4 regions of the Vibrio glycogenivorans genome follow, and region 1 is predicted to be linked to each of the others. Evidence: predicted binding sites of a transcription regulator. Region 1 holds the regulator's gene; each other region holds the start of a gene.
What was found. The regulator PurR, encoded in region 1, represses purine synthesis genes. The targets are predictions, from matches to a motif close to TNANGNAAACGTTTNCNTNA.

Region 1 (4,945 bases):
AACCTTGCTCTACCGCTTCGGTTAGGTGGTGGTAGCTGTAGCCACAGTTAAGCTCAACGCCGGCATCCAGAGCAACTGCTGATGCTTCTGCTGCGGTCTCTCGGTATTTAAGCTTTTCAAAGATACCGTGGATCGCGCCACAATCGGATACAACGTGCCCGTCAAAGCCCCATTGATCTCTTAGGATGTCTTGCAGCAAGAAGTGGCTGGCGTTGGCAGGCTTGTCAAACACAGCGTTGTAGGCAGCCATGACCGTTTCGACGTTAGCATCTTTAACCAGTGCCTCAAAAGCAGGCAGGTAGGTTTCATGCAGGTCCTGCTCAGTTGGAATCGCGTTGAAGTGGTGTCTTGACGCCTCTGGGCCTGAGTGTACCGCGTAGTGTTTTGCCGTCGCTGCTGATTTTAGGTAGTTAGGATCATCACCTTGTAAGCCCTGCACAAAGGCGACACCAATTTGCGAGGTCAAGAATGGGTCTTCACCGTAAGTTTCTTGTCCTCGTCCCCAGCGTGGGTCACGGAAGATGTTGACGTTTGGTGTCCAGAAAGTCAGCCCCGCGTACTGGCTGTGGTTACCCATGGATTGAGAGATAGAAAACTTGGCTCTTGCCTCAGTAGAAATAGCGCTGGCAACCTCTTTGGCCAGTTCGGCATCAAAGGTAGCGGCAAGACCAATAGCTTGAGGGAAGATCGTGGCTTTACCATTACGCGCCACGCCATGCAGGGCTTCATTCCACCAGTTGTAAGACGGAACCTCAAGGCGAGGAATGGCCGGTGCGTCATTGAGCAGTTGGCTGACTTTTTCTTCCAATGTCATCTGTGACACAAGGATTTCAGCACGTTTTTCGATTGGCAATGTGTGATCTTGAAACGAGAGGTCAATCTCTTGAGCAGAGACACACGCGGCTCCCATCCCAACAAGGGCAATTGATTTTTGTAACTTCTTCATTAATTGGTTCCTACGACAAGTAAGTAATGGTTAACCTTAGTGATGCTTTGGTTAACAAAATACCATTAATTCATCGAGGTATATTTGTTTTTTTTCACAATTGAATTGCTATAAATAATTATTGTGAGTTCGGTCGCGAAGTGGGAGCTGGTGGGTAAGTAGAAACTGCTCTGTTAGCATTCAAGCTAATGAAAGTTATCCATAATTTGAAGTTAGATATACCCACAGATCAAAAAAGCCAGCGAGTCGCTGGCTTGAATCTAAGTAATGAATAGCTAGTTTTCTAAAGGTTTAGCAAAGCTGGTTAGCTAGGGCATCACGTTGTTGCTGTGGGATCACTGACCAGTGCGTGCCTCTAAGTGCTCCCTCTAGAGAGTAGAGCAGTTCAAGGTTAACTGGTACGGTGTGGGTTTCCTGAATCGCGCGATAAGCGTTAACAGAGCCTGCTTGTTCGAGCTCAGAAACACTGCCGATCCCCGCTTTTTTCAGCATTCTTTCCGTTGCAAGGCGCAGATTAGGTAAATCTTTAAGACGCTGCGGCTTGGCGGTTTCTTGCTTAATTTTGTCCTTTTTCGCGGCATCGAGTGCCACGGTTGCCATCTCAAGTAGACGCTGGGGATTTTCTAGGCAATCTTCGGCGAGTTGAAAATACTTGGTAACAACAGGAAAGCCTTTCTTCTCATAAACATAAGGTTCAAGGCCCTTGGCGGTAATTTCTGCATCAAGTTGACTACATTTGCGAATGTGCAAACGATTGCGCACGATAAGTGCAAACATTGCGTCATCGACAAAAACGCCAAATCCGCCAAACATTGAACGTGACTTTACGCTGCCTAACTGCTCAAACAAGCGCATTGAGTCTTTTAAAATTGGTCTATCCATGGTTTTGTAAATCTCGGTAATGAAACAACAGCCACCTAAATTCAGGCCCGAGAATTTAGCGAAACCGACCCTACACCTACTAATAACAGCTAAATGCAGTGTCCTTTCACCATCGGCAACCCCGCTACCTTTCTTCAACTACGAGAGTTTTCACTCAAGTAATTGAAGGGTAAGGCCGGAGGCTTTGCGTCCCACCCTTTCAGATGGTTTGCCCTGTGCGTGGCATAGACAAAATCATAATAAAAAGCTGGATAGGTATCACATATCCAACAACCATAATGTGACGCCGATTCCAAAAAAGACTAGCCAACTTCTGTCAATTGCACACTAAATGCAGGAATATCTAACTTTGGTACACAAATTAACCTAAATGACTGATATCTTTAACAGTTAGACGTTCCACGATTTCAGGGTGCATCTCAAAAACTCGCTTATCATGTTCCTTGTTTTTGATTCGCTCGAGGAGGATCTCGAAGGCATTCTTACCCACGCGTCGTTTTGGTTGGTGTACGGTGGTCAGTGGCGGAGAGAAGTACTCGGCCAGCTCGATATTGTCATAACCGATCACCGACATATCTTCGGGAATACGAATACCGTTTTCTTGCAAGCGACTCATAAGGCCGAGTGCCATGGTGTCATTAAAACAGAATACCGCGGTCGGCTTTTCATCCATTGCAGCGATCTTGTCCGCAGCAAGGACGGCAGTATCACACTCAAAATTGCCCTCAAGGATCCAATCCTCAACCACATTGAGGTTCGCCTCATCCATCGCGCGACGGAAGCCGCTAATACGCTCCATACACGCCGCCTTTTCAAAGTGGCCGCTAAGGCAAGCAATCTTTTGATGGCCCTTGTCGATAAGGAATTTGGTTGCGAGGTAACCGCCTTCTTCTGAGTTATCGATGATTTTGTCAGCTTGTGAGGTCTCAGGGCCCCAGTCCATGATCACTTTTGGAATGTTAGGGTGGCTGTCGAGCATCTCGTTGAGCTCTTCAGTCAGATCAGAGCACATCACCAGGATACCATCGACACGTTTCTCAGCCAGCATGCGAATATAGTCGCGCTGTTTCTCGTAGATGCCACCCGTGTTGCACAAAATTAGCGTGTAGCCCTGACGGTAACAATAGCTCTCAACACCATCGATGACCTCAGAGAAAAATAGGTTAGTGGACTGAGTGACGAGCATGCCGATGGTGCGGGTTGAGTTACACTTCAAACTACGCGCTACCGCACTAGGAGCATAGTTAAGCTCCTTAACTGCTTGGTTTACTTTTTCTTGGGTAGCTTCAGCAACGAATCGAGTCTTATTGATAACGTGCGATACCGTTGTGGTAGAGACACCTGCAAGACGTGCGACATCTTTAATAGTGGCCATTGGTGTGTTCCTTAATTGTACTTATGGTTACCGCACAGATCTCAAGCGTTCGAACGTATCATGGTGAGGGAAATGCGGTATTCGCTAAGGGGTAAATAAAAAAACCGCTTTCACGAAAGCGGCTAAAAATATCCGAACATTTTAGACTGCTATCGTTTACGGTGCAAACTTAATCGCCAGCTGGACTAACTTTCCTCACCCAATAAATATAGGCAGTCCAGCTCGAGAAAGGCGACCAGTAACTCACTCACTGCGGCATAGAACCCAAACTCGTCACGTTTTTTGCATAAAGTACGAAATTGGGGTACCCAAGTGAGCAGATGCTGGCGGATAAACTGCTCCTGCTCGGCAAAAGCCTGCTCGAGGTGGCGCTCTTGCTCAAGTTCGTTCGAGCGAATGATAAGATTGCCAAGAAAATCGAGCTCAACACCGAGATGATCTGGGGGCTCGTTTAGGCCGTGGGAAACTTGGATGTTGTGCTCAGCGAGGATTTGCTTCATCTCAAGAGCGGGCTGACCATTGAGCATATGTTCAGGATCTAGATATACCGAGGCATAAGGTAGCGCCCCTTCTTTATCAGATTTAAGGAACAAGTCACAAAAATCTGCAGCGAGTTCCAATTTAGCGTCTTCTCGGTCTTGTAGGCGATTGAGTGTATCAATAAAGTTCGCCACGGGTTGCTTTAACTGTAGGTTCTCTCCCAAGCCACTTAGAAATGCGCGAATTTCTGGGCTTTGATACTGGGCAAGATCTTTGTCGTCCAACTCTCGACTGAACAGGCTTGAGAGCCACCAGTAGATCTCCGCTCGCTTATCATTAAACGCTTTCACTTCTTCAATCACGATCAACCCCACATCTCGTTCACTATGTTGATAAGTATAACTAATTTCTAAATAGTGGCATGGAGCAATAATGAGAGTAATAGACCAGCATTTCTAAGAGGCCTGACGTAATCGATTGTTAGTATAAATAAAAATGCCGCCCGATGAGAGGGCGGCATTTTTGCTGTTTACTGACTTACTTGTTGAAGACACCAAACTGCTTAGCAGCGTAGGCGACCCGCTCTTTGGGTTTCGGGTATTCCGCGGGGAGCTCAAGATTCTCAATATGCTGCAATCGCGGCAACAATCCACTGCCGTTGGCAATCTGTATTGCTAATCCCGGGCGAGCATTGAGCTCCAGTACCATTGGTCCTTCTTCTTTATCCAGAACCATATCAGTGCCCATATAACCAAGCCCAGTCATCTCCCAGGCACTCGCAGCAAGTTCAAGCAGACGCTCCCAGTGTGGGACTTGCAGTTGACTGAGCTCTTGACCAGTGTCTGGGTGGTGCTCAACCGGTTGGTCAAACTGTACTGCGCGGACAGCGCGCCCTGTGGCGATATCAATGCCTATCCCGACGGCGCCTTGGTGCAAGTTTGCTTTGCCATCTGAAGCGGTGGTTGAACAGCGCATCATGGCCATGACAGGGTAACCTTTGAACACGATGATCCGTACATCAGGCACACCCTCAACGCTGTAGCCATCAAAGCAGTCATCGAACTTAATCAAGTTCTCCACCACGGCCACGTCGTTTTTACCACCGAGCGAGAACAGGCCAGCAAGCGTGTTACTGATATGGCGCTCAACATCCTCTTCATTGATGGTAGAGCCAGAGGGCTTGGTGTAGACGCCATCCTGGTGAGAAATAACCACTAGGATGCCCTTACCACCACTACCTTGAGCAGGTTTGATCACAAAGC
Region 2 (4,945 bases), on a different contig from region 1:
GCGCCAATATAACAGGCCAATGCAGTTCTCTTTTGAGACTAACCTGCTCACCATGATTTTAAGCATTGTCAAAAATGAGTTTGCTATCACTGCGCTGCTCGAAATGGTCACCGATTGTGAGAAGGATATCGTCGCGATCCCGTTTGACGAAAAAGTTGAACTCAATCTCGCCCTCGCCTGGCGTGAGCAGGGCTACCTGTCGATTGCTCACCGCACCTTTGTCGAGTTTGTTAAACAGCAAACCCGCTCATAAGCAATACACTTAGCCCTTAACTCTGAATTCAACTTGTGTCATAGGTCAGCACTATCTACGCTGATGATAGGGAAATCACATCTAAGGGACTGAGATGACGGGATATAAGCTCTACTTCGCGGCCTGCGCCTTTGCACTTTTGAGTCAAGGATGCACCACCAACACCAAACAAGATAACTATCGAGAAGCCTCGTTTGAGCTATGCAACACCGAGGTGGACCTCTACTCGGTCAGCGATGACGGCCGGGTACGTATTATTTGCTCAGATAGCTCCAAGTTTGCCCTCAACAATGAAGACACCTTAGAGACGATGCGTGATATCAATATCGATTATTGCCATGGTGAGGGATTGGGGCAGTTTAGTGAGAGCCGGATCTATTACTCTTTTCGCTGCAAATCAGGCACTCTGTTGAGTATTCCCAAATAGAAAAAGGAGCTCAGAGAGCTCCTTTTTGTCTTGTTCAGCACCTTGATTGATTAAGCGTAAACAGGCAGACGCTTACAGATCTCAAGCACTTTTGCTTTGGTGGTTTCAATCACGTCTTGGTTGTTAACGTCATCAAGCACGTCACACATCCAGTTCGCAAGCTCTGTCGCATCCGCTTCAGTAAAGCCACGACGGGTAATCGCAGGAGAGCCAATACGGATACCAGAAGTTACAAACGGGCTGCGTGGGTCGTTTGGTACAGAGTTCTTGTTCACCGTGATGTTCGCTGCACCCAGCGCTGCGTCAGCTTCTTTACCTGTGATGTCTTTGTCGATCAGGTCAACCAAGAACAGGTGGTTTTCAGTGCCGTTAGAGACAATCTTGTAGCCACGCTCTTGGAACTGCGCCACCATTGCCTTGGCATTTTTCACCACGCGAGCTTGGTAAGCTTTGAACTCTGGCTCCATCGCTTCTTTAAATGCAACCGCTTTACCCGCGATAACGTGCATCAATGGACCACCCTGGCCGCCAGGGAAAACAGCAGAGTTAAGTTTTTTGTACATGTCTTCGCCTGCATTTGACAGGATCAGACCACCACGAGGACCGGCTAGCGTTTTGTGCGTGGTCGTGGTGACAACGTGGGCGTGTGGTACTGGCGTTGGGTATTCACCCGCGGCAATTAGGCCCGCAACGTGCGCCATATCTACGAACAGGTAAGCGTCAACTTTGTCGGCAATCTCACGCATGCGCGCCCAGTCAACGATCTGTGAGTAAGCAGAAAAGCCACCGATGATCATTTTTGGCTTGTGCTCTAGCGCCAATTGCTCCATCTCATCGTAGTTGATTTGACCCGCTTCGTCGATACCGTAAGGGATAACGTTGTAGTGCTTGCCCGAGAAGTTAACTGGTGAGCCGTGAGTTAGGTGGCCACCGTGCGCTAGGCTCATACCCAGTACAGTATCACCTGGATTCAGTAGCGCCATGTACACTGCGCTGTTGGCTTGAGAGCCAGAGTGTGGCTGAACGTTGGCGTACTCACAGCCAAATAGCTGACAGGCACGATCAATCGCTAGAGCTTCCGCTTTATCCACGTACTCACAACCGCCGTAGTAGCGCTTGCCTGGGTAACCTTCAGCGTATTTGTTAGTTAGCTGAGAACCTTGTGCTTCCATTACACGTGGGCTGGTGTAGTTCTCAGAAGCGATTAGCTCGATGTGCTCTTCTTGACGAAGAGTTTCTTCCTGGATAGCTGCGAATAGCTCCGCATCGTAATCTGCGATATTCATATCACGCTTTAACATCTGTATCTCCTGACTCAGATTTAAACTGAAAGTTGCAAAAAAACTGCTTAACGACCTTACGCAAACGTTTTCGTCATCAAGTTGGCGCCCATATTACATAACTTGATCTGGATCATAAAGGCTAAACTGCACCAAATATGGCTCGGTTTATCTGGTCCAATCTCAGACCAAAACTTGGTCACTTGTTACTGCTGTTAGGCTCTGGCTCTATAGTACGGATTTGCACTTATAAAATCGACGATGATTTGTAACTTTCTCACCACTTGGCAGGTTGCAAACCGCATTTGATTGCCGTCAACAATACAGGTTTACACTTTGTACAGCCAGCCATACATCTCGGTTCAACAATTTGTTCTGTTTGCTAGGTTTATCTAGCGTATTTCACTACCATTCGCGCTCAAAATATTCATAAAACACAGGTTTGCTGAGTCAACAATGGAAAAGCACACAAACAAAGAAGATTGGATTGCAATGGTTACTGGGACGTTTTTGGTCGCCCAAGGAGTCTTCTTCCTACAAAATGCTCAATTGCTCACCGGAGGCACAACCGGTTTGGCGCTGTTGCTTTCTCAATTGATGCCGCTGTCTTTTGGTGTGCTGTACTTTAGCTGTAACGTACCTTTTTACCTGATGGCCTGGCAGCGTTTTGGCCGTCGCTTTGCAATCAATAGCGCGATCTCTGGCGGCCTCGTCTCGATTTTCGCTGACCATTTGCACCTTGTGATCGCCATTGACCAAATTAATCAAGTCTACTGTGCCATCGCAGGTGGCCTGCTGATGGGGCTGGGCATGCTTATTCTGTTTCGTCACCGTTCAAGCCTAGGTGGATTCAATGTCTTCTGTCTCTACGTTCAAGACCGTTTCGGTATCTCCGTTGGTAAAACTCAAATGGCGATTGACACAACGATTTTGATTGCCTCAAGTTGGTTTGTCGCGCCTTCGGTTATCCTGCTTTCAGTGCTTGGCGCAGTGATGCTTAACGTGGTTTTGGCGATGAATCACAAGCCAACTCGCTATACGGTAAGCTACTCATAAACCCGCTATATGCTAGCTCAAGCCTGTCGACTAGAGGCTTGAGTCAAGCGTCAGTGAATGAAGATATCGGCAAACTCCACCTAACAACATCATATCTAGTGACAATTAACGGCGACGTGTTGGCGAAATATTGGTTATAATTCGACAAGTATCGAATTTTAATAGTTAGGCAAGACAATGGAGTTAGAATCCGTAGCAAAGGCGCTCAAAGAGCTCGGCCATCCGACACGCTTGAGCATCTATAAGCTGGTAGTGCGCGCAGGTCATCAGGGTGTTTCAGTTGGTGGGCTGCAGCAAAAACTCGCTATTCCTGGCTCCACCCTGTCACACCATATTTCTACCCTTAGCTCTGCCGGTCTTCTAACCCAGCGACGCGAGGGCAGAACCCTCTATTGCCTAGCGGAGTATCAGCGCCTTGATGCGGTGATCGGTTTTTTGCGCGATGAGTGCTGTATTGATGGGCAAGACTGTGAACAGTCCACTAGTGACTGATAAGAAAAAAAAACGAGCAATGACTGCTCGTTTTTTCCTTCATCCCAATTGAGAGCCGATTACAGCTCGTATTTGTGCAGCATAGCTTGCTGATGACCAGCAATCTCCGCGACTTGCTCGGCACTCTCCACCAGCGACGCCAGTTGTAGCGTGGAGTTGTCGCTTTGATCATTGACATGAACGATTGAGCGACTGACATCAGCCGTCGCGCGCTGCTGCTCTTCCGTGGCGGCCGACACATGCTCAACCCGCAGGCGAATTTGGTTAATCGAGGCTTCAATGTCCTCAAAGGAACTCTTCACTCGCTGGCTCGACTCAAGGGCAAAATTCATCTCCTCGCGTGATTCAGCCACAGAAGCGCGAGAGCTGTGGGCCGCCTCCATGAGCTCTGACATCATCAGGCGGATATTGCCCGTTTGCGCCGTGGTGTCACTTGCGAGCTTACGCACCTCGTCTGCAACAACTGCAAAGCCCCGCCCCATCTCACCAGCGCGTGCCGCCTCAATCGCGGCATTAAGCGCCAGCAAGTTAGTATTATCAGCAATACCACTGATCATATCGACCATCTCGCTGATCTGCCCAACCTTGGAGTCTAGCTGATTCATTGAGTGTTCATTGCGGCTCAGGGTCTGCTCAAGCTGATGCAAACGAGTTCGGTTGTCGTCCATCGCTGTAAGACCCACCACGGCAAACTCTTCGGCCTCACGGGCGTTATTAAACGACTCCGTGGTCATGGTGGCAATCTCTCTGATTGAGGCCTCAAGCTCTGTGACTGTGGTGACCATACTCTCAAGCGCGCTGCTCTGCGCTGACAGGCTCCCACGCGTCTGCTCAGCCGCACCGTGGCTGATCTCGGCTGTTTGATAGAGACTTTCACAATTGCGCGTCACCATCTCAATCGAGGATTGGGTAGTACTGACAACTTGATTCAATTTATTTGCAATGTCACGCATCTCCGTTGGTCCCTCAACAGCGATTTGGGTGCTCAGGTCATGTTCAGTTAACTTATTGAGCTGCTTGGTAATCGTTGTCAATGAACGGTTAGTCCAGCGACGAAGGATGAAAAACAACGTCATTACAATCACGACCAGCGCAAGCGAAGAGGCGATCAAGATTAGGATATTGCGCTGAATGGTGGAGTTGACGACCTGCTGACCAGAGTCAATCAAGCGCTCCGCCGTCTCAGAGATATCAATCAAGAGCTGGGTGGTCTGGTTAGCAAGGATAGCGGCTTGAGCTAGCTCTTCATCACGACCTTCCATTAGCTCAAGACGATCAAGAATTTTACTGAGTACGCCACCTGACTCAAAGCCCTGTTGCATCATATCGTATGAAGTGGTCATGCTGGCGAACTCTTTAATCTCTGGGCGCCACTGGGCAAAATCATCATACGCCAGAGAGATACCAGCAATTCGGTTGCGCATCTCACGATACTCA
Region 3 (4,945 bases), on a different contig from region 1:
ATCGAGAGGCGAGGGGTTTTGAGCACTTTGATAGTATAGGTGTTTAAAACCGGGCTTTTTGGTTGGAAATCGAAGATCTGACAAGGCAGAGCGGGGGCTCTGCCTTGGTTAGCTTTGGGTGATGGTTAGGCTTTGGCTGGGATGGCGGCTAGGAGGGCGACCATTTGTTGCCAGAATAGGTCGACGGTGTCGATCTTGACCTTTTCATCTGGTGAGTGTGGGAACTTGATGGTTGGGCCGAAAGAGACCATGTCCATCTCTGGGTAAGGCTTCTTAAACAGGCCGCACTCAAGACCGGCGTGGATGACCATGATATTTGGTTTGTTGCCGTAGATGTCTTGGTACATGTCACGGAAGATGGCCATGATCTGTGAGTCTGCGTCTGGCTTCCAGCCAGGGTAGGCGCCGCCGAAGGTCATCGTCGCGCCTGCCAGCTCTGCCACTGAGTTAAGTGTCCCCTCAACCTGCTCGCGACCTGAGTCAATCAATGAGCGGATCAGGCACAAGACGGTGATCTTGTCACCTTCGGTAGTGATCACACCAACGTTGAGTGACGTCTCAACCACACCCTCAATCTCGTCGCTCATACGAACCACGCCATTTGGACAGGCGTTTAGCGCGGCAACGAAGCGGGCTTGGTCAGCAACAGACAGGACTTGTTGCGTGGTTTCTAGCGTTTCATTGAAGCTGACGATGTCGGTTTCAACGCGGCCAAGCTCTTGCGATAGCAGCGCGGTGTAAGCATCAAAGCGCTCAGCCAATGGCGCTTGGTTTTCAGCAGGCAGCGCAACAGTGATAAAGGCTTCGCGTGGAATCGCGTTGCGCAGGCTGCCGCCACGGAACTCAATCAGGCGCAGGTCTAGCTCACCAGCGTGCGCAGCAAGAAAGCGTGCGATCAGCTTGTTGGCATTGCCGCGACCGGTGTGGATATCACAGCCAGAGTGGCCGCCCTTCAGGCCTTTTAGTGTTAGCTGACGCGTTACAAAGCCAGCAGGTAGCGCTTCACGTTGAATATCAAAAGTCATCGCACCGTCGATACCGCCAGCGCAGCCCATGTACACCTCACCCTCTTGCTCGGAGTCGGTGTTGAGCAGGATATCGCCCTCAAGCCAACCTGACTCAAGGCCGAAAGCACCGGTCATGCCAGCTTCTTCGTCGATAGTCAGTAGTACCTCAATTGGACCATGAGCAATATTATCCGCGTCAAGCACTGCTAGGCAGGATGCCATACCGATACCGTTATCAGCACCCAGTGTGGTGCCATCAGCGGTTAGCCATTCACCATCGATGTACGGGCGAATAGGGTCGGTCTCGAAGTTGTGCTGAGTGTCTTCATTTTTCTGCGGCACCATATCGATGTGCGCTTGCAGAACCACGCCTTTACGATCTTCCATGCCCGGTGTCGCGGGCTTTTTAATGAATACATTGCCGGTTTGGTCGCGTTTGACCTCAAGGCCTTTACCCGTTGCCCACTCAACAATGTGCTGGGCTAGCGCCTCTTCGTGCTTAGACGGGTGAGGGATCGAGCAGATAGTCGCAAAGAAAGGCCAAATCGGGTTATTGGTCTGGGTTTGAATCTGAGTGAGGAAGTCTGTCACGGTGTGCTCCTTAAAAGACTGGATAGGGGAGTGTTAGCAACCTTGGTTTTTATTCACAGCGGTACGTTGATTTGGCAGCCACGAGCCATATGGACAGCTATGAGCTGAATTAATGGTTGAATACACTGAGCTTTACTTTGGGGTTAGCATATCACTCTAGCTGTAGCTGTCCAACTCTCGCATGCACTGCCAGAGCATTGGGCAGGCTGAAAAGTGTCACTTTGTGTAATTTACTTACATAAAACAAAATTATGGCGACTTATTAAGCAAATTTACACTTTTGCGCTGAGTTTTGATTGTAATAAATTTTCAAAATGATATATTTGATCCCGTTGCTTAGGCAGCGAAAAATGCTCACAGGACGAGCCCGATTTATCGCCTCCAAGGAACCAAGAAATCAGTTGCTTTAAACGATTGATTTATAGGTGATAGCGATGAAAGGTTTATCTTTTGCAATGTTTTGGAACAACAAGGGCGTTTATTCCGCTAACTTTGCATACCCAACAAGCTTTGGATTCTAAGCTTGTTACTCGAACATCTTGTTCACCCCCGATTTTTTTAGAAATTTATTACAACCTACGTTTAGGTTGAAAGATTCTACCGCCACTCGTTTTTTTACGAGTGGCGTTTTTTTTATCCCCCTTTGGGGGAGAGTCGAGAGGCGAGATCGCGTTGCTGCGAGAGGCGAGGGGGGCCTGCGCGCGCATTCCACCAATTGTACCTACCCAACCAGTTTTGAATTTCTACCGGTGAATTCAAATATCTTGCTCCTTCCCTTTAGGGCAGACGGGAAGCGAGATCGCGGCGCTGCGAGAGACGAGAAACTCACAGCGCGCTGATAACAACCTCGCTTCTCGCCTCTCGACTCTCGCTTCTGCTCTTAAGTTGGTATTTTTATCAATGTAATCCTTTGCATTTGCGTGCTAGAGGTTTGGATATTTTCCAATGGTATGTTTTTTGCGCATTGCTTGTTTATCGAATTATTAAAATAAATAGATGAATTTAATGGTAATTATTTGTCTTTATGACTTTTGTGCGCAAATGTTTTATTGATAAATATTAAGTTTTCTTTACTTAAAATTGTTTTGGCGGTGGAATTTGCAATTTGATGACTTTATAATTCGCACAATCGTTTACGCAACCGTTTACTTTTCCGATAAAGGATAAATAAAATGCTCGAAAAGCTATTTAAACTCAGTGAAAATGGCACCAATGTGCGCACCGAGGTTATTGCAGGTATCACGACCTTCTTGACCATGGCGTACATCATTTTTGTTAACCCAGCAATCCTGGCTGACGCGGGCATGGACCGTGGTGCAGTCTTCGTGGCGACCTGTTTGGCTGCGGCGATTGGCTGTTTCATCATGGGCTTTATTGCTAACTACCCAATCGCGCAAGCGCCGGGTATGGGGCTGAACGCCTTCTTTACCTATGCGGTTGTCCTAGGTATGGGCTACACCTGGCAGGTTGCTCTGGCTGCGGTGTTTGTCTCGGGTATCCTATTTATCCTTCTTAGTGTGTTTAAGGTGCGTGAGTGGATCATCAACTCGATCCCACTGTCGCTGCGCACGGGTATCTCTGCCGGTATCGGTCTATTTTTGGCGTTTATCGCGCTAAAAAATGCCGGTATTGTGGTTGATAACCCAGCGACTCTAGTTCAATTGGGTGATATCACCTCAGTTCAATCGGCGCTGGCTGCATTTGGCTTCTTCTTGACGATTGCATTGGTGCATCGCGGCTTTAAAGGTGCGGTAATGATCGCCATCCTAGCGGTGACGCTACTGGGTATTATCGTTGGTGACGTTTCGTGGGGCGGCATTATGTCCACGCCACCAAGCATCGCACCGACCTTCATGCAGCTTGATTTCTCTGCTGTGTTTGAAGTGGGTATGATCTCGGTTGTGTTTGCGTTCTTGTTCGTTGACCTGTTCGATACGGCGGGCACCCTGGTTGGCGTGACACAAAAAGCTAACCTAATGGACAAAGATGGCAAGATCCCACGCCTAAACCGCGCACTATTGGCTGACTCTACTGCAACGTCTATCGGTGCGGTACTGGGTACCTCAAGCACCACCTCTTACATCGAGAGTGCGTCTGGTGTGGCTGCGGGCGGCCGTACTGGTCTGACGGCTGTGGTTGTGGGTGTGTTGTTCCTGCTTGCACTATTCTTCTCGCCATTGGCTGGTATGATCCCAGCTTACGCAACTGCAGGCGCACTGTTCTACGTTGCGATTCTTATGATGTCAGGTCTTGTGAGCGTTGATTGGCGCGACCTGACTGAAGCAGCACCCGTTGTGGTGACTTGCTTGCTAATGCCACTAACTTTTTCCATTGCGGAAGGTATTACGCTAGGCTTTATTTCGTACGCTGTGATCAAGACCATGAGTGGCAAAGGCCGCGATGTGTCAATCAGCGTATGGGTTATGTCGGCAATCTTCGTTGTGAAATACATCGTTGGTTAACACCACAGTAAATATTAGGTTTGAATAATGAGTAATAAATTCATCATCACTTGGGACAACATGCAGAACTACTGTCGTCAACTGGCTGAAAAGCAGATGCCAGCTGAGCAGTGGAAAGGCATTATCGGCGTAAGCCGCGGTGGTCTAGTTCCGGCTGCGATCCTAGCGCGTGAGCTGGGCATTCGTTACGTAGATACAGTGTGTATCTCAAGCTACGATCACGACCATCAGCGTGACATGAGCGTACTAAAAGCGCCTGAGCACGACGGTGAAGGTTTCCTAATCGTTGATGATTTGGTCGACAGTGGTGACACCGCGCGCAAGATCCGCGAGATGTACCCGAAAGCGAAACTCATTACGGTATGCGCTAAGCCTGCAGGTGCTGAGCTGGTTGATGAGTACATTGTTGACATTCCACAAGACACGTGGATTGAGCAGCCTTGGGATATGACTATCCAGTACATCGAGCCAATCAACCGTAAGCACAAGTAATCTTACATTGATAGTTTGAAACAAAAAGCTCTGCGTCCAGCGGAGCTTTTTTTTTGAGGAGAATGTACTATGGTTGCTAGTATTTAGATGAGTATTCTCTCCATTATGTCCAAAGATCCTCAGCAACCTGCTAGCGCGGGTGAAGAACAAAAATCCTCAACCAACAACCTTTCTGAGAAGCTGTTTACCCAGCATAAGCAAGCCAAAGAGACATCAGGCCTGACTAACTACCTGCCTAATGATCAGCAGTGGCTTGATGAGCGTCATGAGTCTGAGCAGGCGAGCTGGTATCGCAGCTTGCGCCGCATGCAGTGGATTTGGCAGGGGGTTGACCCGGTTGACTTAGAGGAAGTGTTGGCAAGGATCGCCAGTTCAACCCACTCACGCACCAAC
Region 4 (4,945 bases), on a different contig from region 1:
CGCTACCACAGATGAATCAACACCACCTGATAGACCTAGGATAACCTCATCATCACCCACTTGCTCTTTGATGCGAGCGATCGCGTCATCGATGATCGACTGAGAGGTCCATAGCTTTTCACAGCCACACACGTTAAGAACAAAGTTCTCTAGCATGCGAGTACCTTGGCGAGTGTGCGTCACCTCTGGGTGGAACTGCACGCCGTAGTACTTCTTCTCTTCGTTGGCCATTGCCGCGTAAGGACAGGTGTCTGTTTGAGCAATCTTGGTGAAGTCAGATGGGATCTCAACCACTTTGTCGCCGTGGCTCATCCACACGTCAAGCAGTGCATTGCCGTCTTCAGCAATCGCATCTTCGATGTTGCTAAATAGAGATGACTCGTGAACCACTTTTACTTGTGCGTAGCCAAACTCACGCTCATCAGAGCCTGCTACTTTACCACCTAGCTGCTCAGCCATGGTTTGCATGCCGTAGCAGATACCCAGTACAGGAACACCTGAATCAAACACGTATTGTGGTGCGCGTGGCGAGTTTTCTTCGGTTACGCTTTCAGGGCCACCAGAGAGGATGATACCGTCTGGGTTGAATTCACGAATATCCGCTTCTTCTACATCCCAGCTCCATAGTTCACAGTAAACACCGATTTCGCGAACGCGGCGTGCTACGAGCTGAGTGTATTGCGATCCGAAGTCTAGGATAAGGATACGCTGGTCATGAATATTTTTCGTCATATTGGGCAGTCTTTTTAAGCTGGGTTAAGAAAACGAGGCGAGTTTACTCGCCCCGCTTAAATGCTTCAAGGAAAAAAGCAAACGTTTTCGTCGCGGGACTCTTTATTCAGAGCCCCTCATTTCTGCGAAGAAATTAACCGCGACGGTAGTTTGGCGCTTCCTTAGTGATTTGAACGTCATGCACGTGCGATTCCGCCATGCCTGCACCCGAGATGCGCACGAATTCAGCTTTAGTACGCATATCTTCGATAGTGGCAGAGCCGGTTAGACCCATGCTTGAACGCAGACCACCCATTTGCTGGTGAACGATCTCTTTTAGGCGACCTTTGTACGCGATACGACCCTCGATACCTTCTGGTACCAATTTGTCTGCCGCGTTATCAGTCTGGAAGTAACGGTCTGAAGAGCCTTGAGACATTGCGCCAAGTGAGCCCATACCGCGGTAAGCTTTGTATGAACGACCGTTGTAAAGGATGACCTCACCCGGTGCTTCTTCAGTACCCGCGAACATTGAGCCCACCATCACACACGATGCACCAGCAACGATCGCTTTACAGATATCACCAGAGAAGCGGATACCACCGTCAGCAATCACTGGGATGCCTTGCTTGTTCGCTACTTCAACCGCGTCAGCAATCGCTGTCACCTGAGGAACACCGACACCCGTTACGATACGAGTGGTACAGATTGAACCTGGGCCGATACCCACTTTCACTGCGCTAACGCCTGCGTCGATCAGTGCCTGAGCACCTGCGCCAGTCGCTACGTTACCGCCGATGATATCAAGATCTGGGTACGCTGCGCGAGTTTCGCGGATACGGTTTAGAACACCCTCAGAGTGGCCGTGTGAAGAGTCGATTAGAAGAACATCGATGCCCGCTTCAACAAGAGCTGCAACGCGCTCTTCGTTACCAGCGCCTGCGCCAACCGCAGCACCAACACGCAAGCGACCTTGTGCGTCTTTACATGCGTTTGGCTTACGCTCTGCTTTGTGGAAATCTTTTGCCGTGATCATACCGGTTAGTTGGAACTCTTCGTTCACAACAAGTACTTTCTCAACGCGTGCTTCGTGCATCTTCTCTTGCACTTCTTCACGAGTTGCACCTTCTTTAACTGAAGCTAGGTTCTCTTTTGCCGTCATTACTGACTCAACAGATTTAGACAGGTCAGTTACAAAGCGTACGTCACGACCAGTGATGATACCCACTAGTTCATTGTTTTCAGTAACAACCGGGAAACCAGCAAAGCCGTGCTTCTCCGTCAGAGCCACAACATCGGCAATCGTTGCATGTGGGTTTACTGTTACAGGGTCTGTTACTACACCAGCTTCAAATTTCTTAACCGTGCGAACTTCAGCAGCTTGCTGCTCAATAGACATGTTCTTATGGATAAAGCCAATGCCGCCTTCCTGCGCCAGAGCGATAGCCAGACGGGCTTCGGTCACGGTGTCCATCGACGCAGAGATCATTGGGATGTTTAGAGTAATATTCTTCGTCAGCTGAGTGCGAAGATCAGCTGTATTTGGGAGAACGGTGGAGTGTGCTGGCACCAGTAGTACGTCGTCGAATGTCAGCGCTTCTTTGGCAATTCTTAGCATTTGCAATATCTCACAATTAGGATAGGTAAAAATAGAGAAACCCAAACTCATCGTTTCGCATAATGAGTGCAGTTAGCTGCGTTTGGATTAGATATTGCGGAGGGATTATACGGTCAACGCAAACGGTTGGCTACACATTTTTCTATTTTTTATTTGCATTTTACCCCTTGCTATGTATTATATTGCCGCTAACTTCCATACTCACGTCCTGAGAATCGCTGTGTCTGCTGCGACTAATCCCAATATCTTCACTGTTTCACGGCTCAATGCCGAAGTGCGCCTCCTTCTCGAAAATGAGATGGGTATTGTTTGGCTGCTCGGTGAGATCTCCAACTTTTCTGCCCCGGTATCAGGTCACTGGTACTTCACGCTCAAAGATGCTCGCGCTCAGGTTAAGTGCGCCATGTTTCGTGGTAATAATCGCCGCGTCAGCTTTAAGCCACAGTCTGGGCAGCAGGTATTAGTCAAAGCGCGCCTATCGCTGTATGAACCACGCGGCGACTATCAACTGATTATTGAGAGTATGCAGCCTGAAGGTGATGGCCGACTGCAGCAGCAGTTCGAAGAGCTCAAAATGCGCCTTGCAGGCGAGGGTTTGTTCGCCCAGACCAATAAGCGGCCTCTTCCTGAGCACCCTAAACGGGTTGGGATCATCACCTCGCAAACCGGTGCCGCGCTGTTTGATATCCTTGATGTACTCAAAAGGCGTGACCCGACCCTTCCAGTGGTGATTTACCCCACCATGGTTCAAGGAGGTGATGCCGCGATTAAGATCGCTCAAGCCATTGGCACCGCCAATGAGCGTAATGAGTGTGACGTACTGATCGTCGGGCGTGGGGGTGGCTCACTTGAGGATCTGTGGTGCTTTAATGAAGAGATCGTCGCCCGCACGATTGCGGCGAGCCAGATCCCGATCATTAGTGCTGTTGGGCACGAAATTGATGTAACTATCGCCGACTTTGTTGCCGATATGCGCGCACCTACCCCATCAGCCGCGGCCGAGTTAGTCAGTCGCGATAACAGCCATAAACGCCAAGGTGTACAGACACGCGTCAATCGTCTGTTCAATGCCGCACGCTTGTATTTCCAAGAGCAAAAGCAGCGCCGAGCCCAACTGCTGCACCGACTCGAGAAGCAGCACCCAAGCTATCAACTTGAACGCCAGTCGCAACAACTCGATGAGCTCGAGCGCCGCATGCAGCATGCTATGGCGCTGTATATGACTAAGCAACGCAGTGGTGTTGAACGTCAGCAGCAGAAAATCCTGTCTGCCTCGCCAGTTAACACCATTAATCAGCAGCAACATCAACTTAGTCGCACCCAGCATCGCTTGGTAGACGCCATAAAGCGTCAACTTCTGACCTCCCAACACCAAGTCGCACTCGCGGCTGAAAAACTCGATGCGGTCAGCCCCCTGGCCACACTCAAGCGCGGCTACTCGATCACCCAACTAGAATCTGGACAGGTCGTTACACAGGCTGAGCAAGTTAAATCGGGCGATGTGTTGGTGACGCGCTTGGCTGATGGTGACGTTACTTCTATTGCACGCTAAAAGCAGGTGCGAGGTTCGGGGACGGGCTTCGCCCTACGAGGTGCGAGGATTTTCTGCCACGCAGGGAATCCTTTAATCTTATCGGAGATATCACAGCACCAAAGACCCCTCGCTCCCCGTAGCGCAGCGTCCCCGCACCTCGCTCCTTTTTTAATCTTGTACGAATTCGATCCTGATTCGCGATTTAGACTTTAGCTCGTTACAGCTGTTGCAGAAATAGCTGGCGGCGCCGCAGGCTTGGAGCTTCTCTAGTTGGGCTTCGCAGTCTGGGCAGAAGGCGATCTTTTTAAAGCGCACTTCGCACTGATTACACACATAGCCACCATCCCAGTCCAGCTCTTGATGACAGTTTGGACAATTATTGCTGCTCATTACGACTCTCACTAAATAAGTTTGTTATAAATTGAACGATCTGATCCAAGCTTTTGCCAATGATCTTTATACGATCATCGGCGTTTTCCAATGTGATCAGCGATCTGCGGCAAAAAGAACATTTATATAACCACACACCGAAAGCATAAGTTACATATCCTGCATTTCAATTACAGACAGTTGAAAACACTGGTAATTGAATATAAATGCAAGAATAACCACATTTAATAAAAAGATCTTATTCTGAATCTGCACTAGTTACATTGGTGTGCATTTCAATGTTCTGCGCATCAATTTGACGCAGTTCTACGCTAATCGTCGCATACTCTTTTAGCGATTTCACGTGGGTTCCACCACATGGGATCACGGCAGGTGCTCGCTCACCAAGATCACAGTGCCAGTAACGTGAATGCGTCAGTGCCTCGCCTTGGCACTCCATTACCACATCTGCACCCGTGGCAAGCCAATCCACCAGCTGTTGATTCACCTGTAGGGCTATCTGATCAAGGTTGGCCAGCATATCGGCGCTATTTAGGCCACGTTTGCGTAGGGTCTTACCTAAGCGATACTGGTCAACACAACGATCCTCATTAACAAAGCTGGTTTCTTGTGCGTAGCTATTAAAATCGTAATGCCCATGCGGATCGAGGCGATCAGCCTGCTTACGCCAATAACCGCCCTCAACCAGGATC

Region 2: glyA (serine hydroxymethyltransferase) is a predicted target of PurR. The motif match lies at 2,038-2,057, and genes of this name have one in related genera.
Region 3: ACSTTG_RS02835 (NCS2 family permease) is a predicted target of PurR. The motif match lies at 2,732-2,751, and genes of this name have one in related genera.
Region 4: guaB (IMP dehydrogenase) is a predicted target of PurR. The motif match lies at 2,444-2,463, and genes of this name have one in related genera.

Annotation. Positions count from the first base shown of each region.
Region 1 covers NZ_JBPVIS010000004.1:180,116-185,060, reverse strand. Annotated here, with positions in the region: gene ACSTTG_RS11560 (glycoside hydrolase family 3 C-terminal domain-containing protein) at 1-946, opposite strand, end outside; gene ACSTTG_RS11555 (TfoX/Sxy family DNA transformation protein) at 1,238-1,828, opposite strand; cyclic di-GMP riboswitch class I at 1,940-2,051, opposite strand; gene purR (HTH-type transcriptional repressor PurR) at 2,190-3,203, opposite strand; gene torD (molecular chaperone TorD) at 3,389-4,042, opposite strand; gene ACSTTG_RS11540 (alpha-L-glutamate ligase-like protein) at 4,221-4,945, opposite strand, start outside.
Region 2 covers NZ_JBPVIS010000009.1:68,724-73,668, forward strand. Annotated here, with positions in the region: gene ACSTTG_RS17250 (LysR family transcriptional regulator) at 1-253, shown strand, start outside; gene ACSTTG_RS17255 (hypothetical protein) at 348-680, shown strand; gene glyA (serine hydroxymethyltransferase) at 731-1,981, opposite strand; gene ACSTTG_RS17265 (YitT family protein) at 2,417-3,016, shown strand; gene ACSTTG_RS17270 (ArsR/SmtB family transcription factor) at 3,194-3,508, shown strand; gene ACSTTG_RS17275 (methyl-accepting chemotaxis protein) at 3,568-4,945, opposite strand, start outside.
Region 3 covers NZ_JBPVIS010000001.1:604,862-609,806, reverse strand. Annotated here, with positions in the region: gene ACSTTG_RS02840 (aminoacyl-histidine dipeptidase) at 126-1,598, opposite strand; gene vcdP (small protein VcdP) at 2,033-2,119, shown strand; gene ACSTTG_RS02835 (NCS2 family permease) at 2,771-4,060, shown strand; gene gpt (xanthine phosphoribosyltransferase) at 4,088-4,552, shown strand; gene frsA (esterase FrsA) at 4,658-4,945, shown strand, end outside.
Region 4 covers NZ_JBPVIS010000009.1:225,699-230,643, forward strand. Annotated here, with positions in the region: gene guaA (glutamine-hydrolyzing GMP synthase) at 1-732, opposite strand, end outside; gene guaB (IMP dehydrogenase) at 866-2,329, opposite strand; gene xseA (exodeoxyribonuclease VII large subunit) at 2,502-3,881, shown strand; gene ACSTTG_RS17970 (zinc ribbon domain-containing protein) at 4,032-4,253, opposite strand; gene ACSTTG_RS17975 (alanyl-tRNA editing protein) at 4,492-4,945, opposite strand, start outside.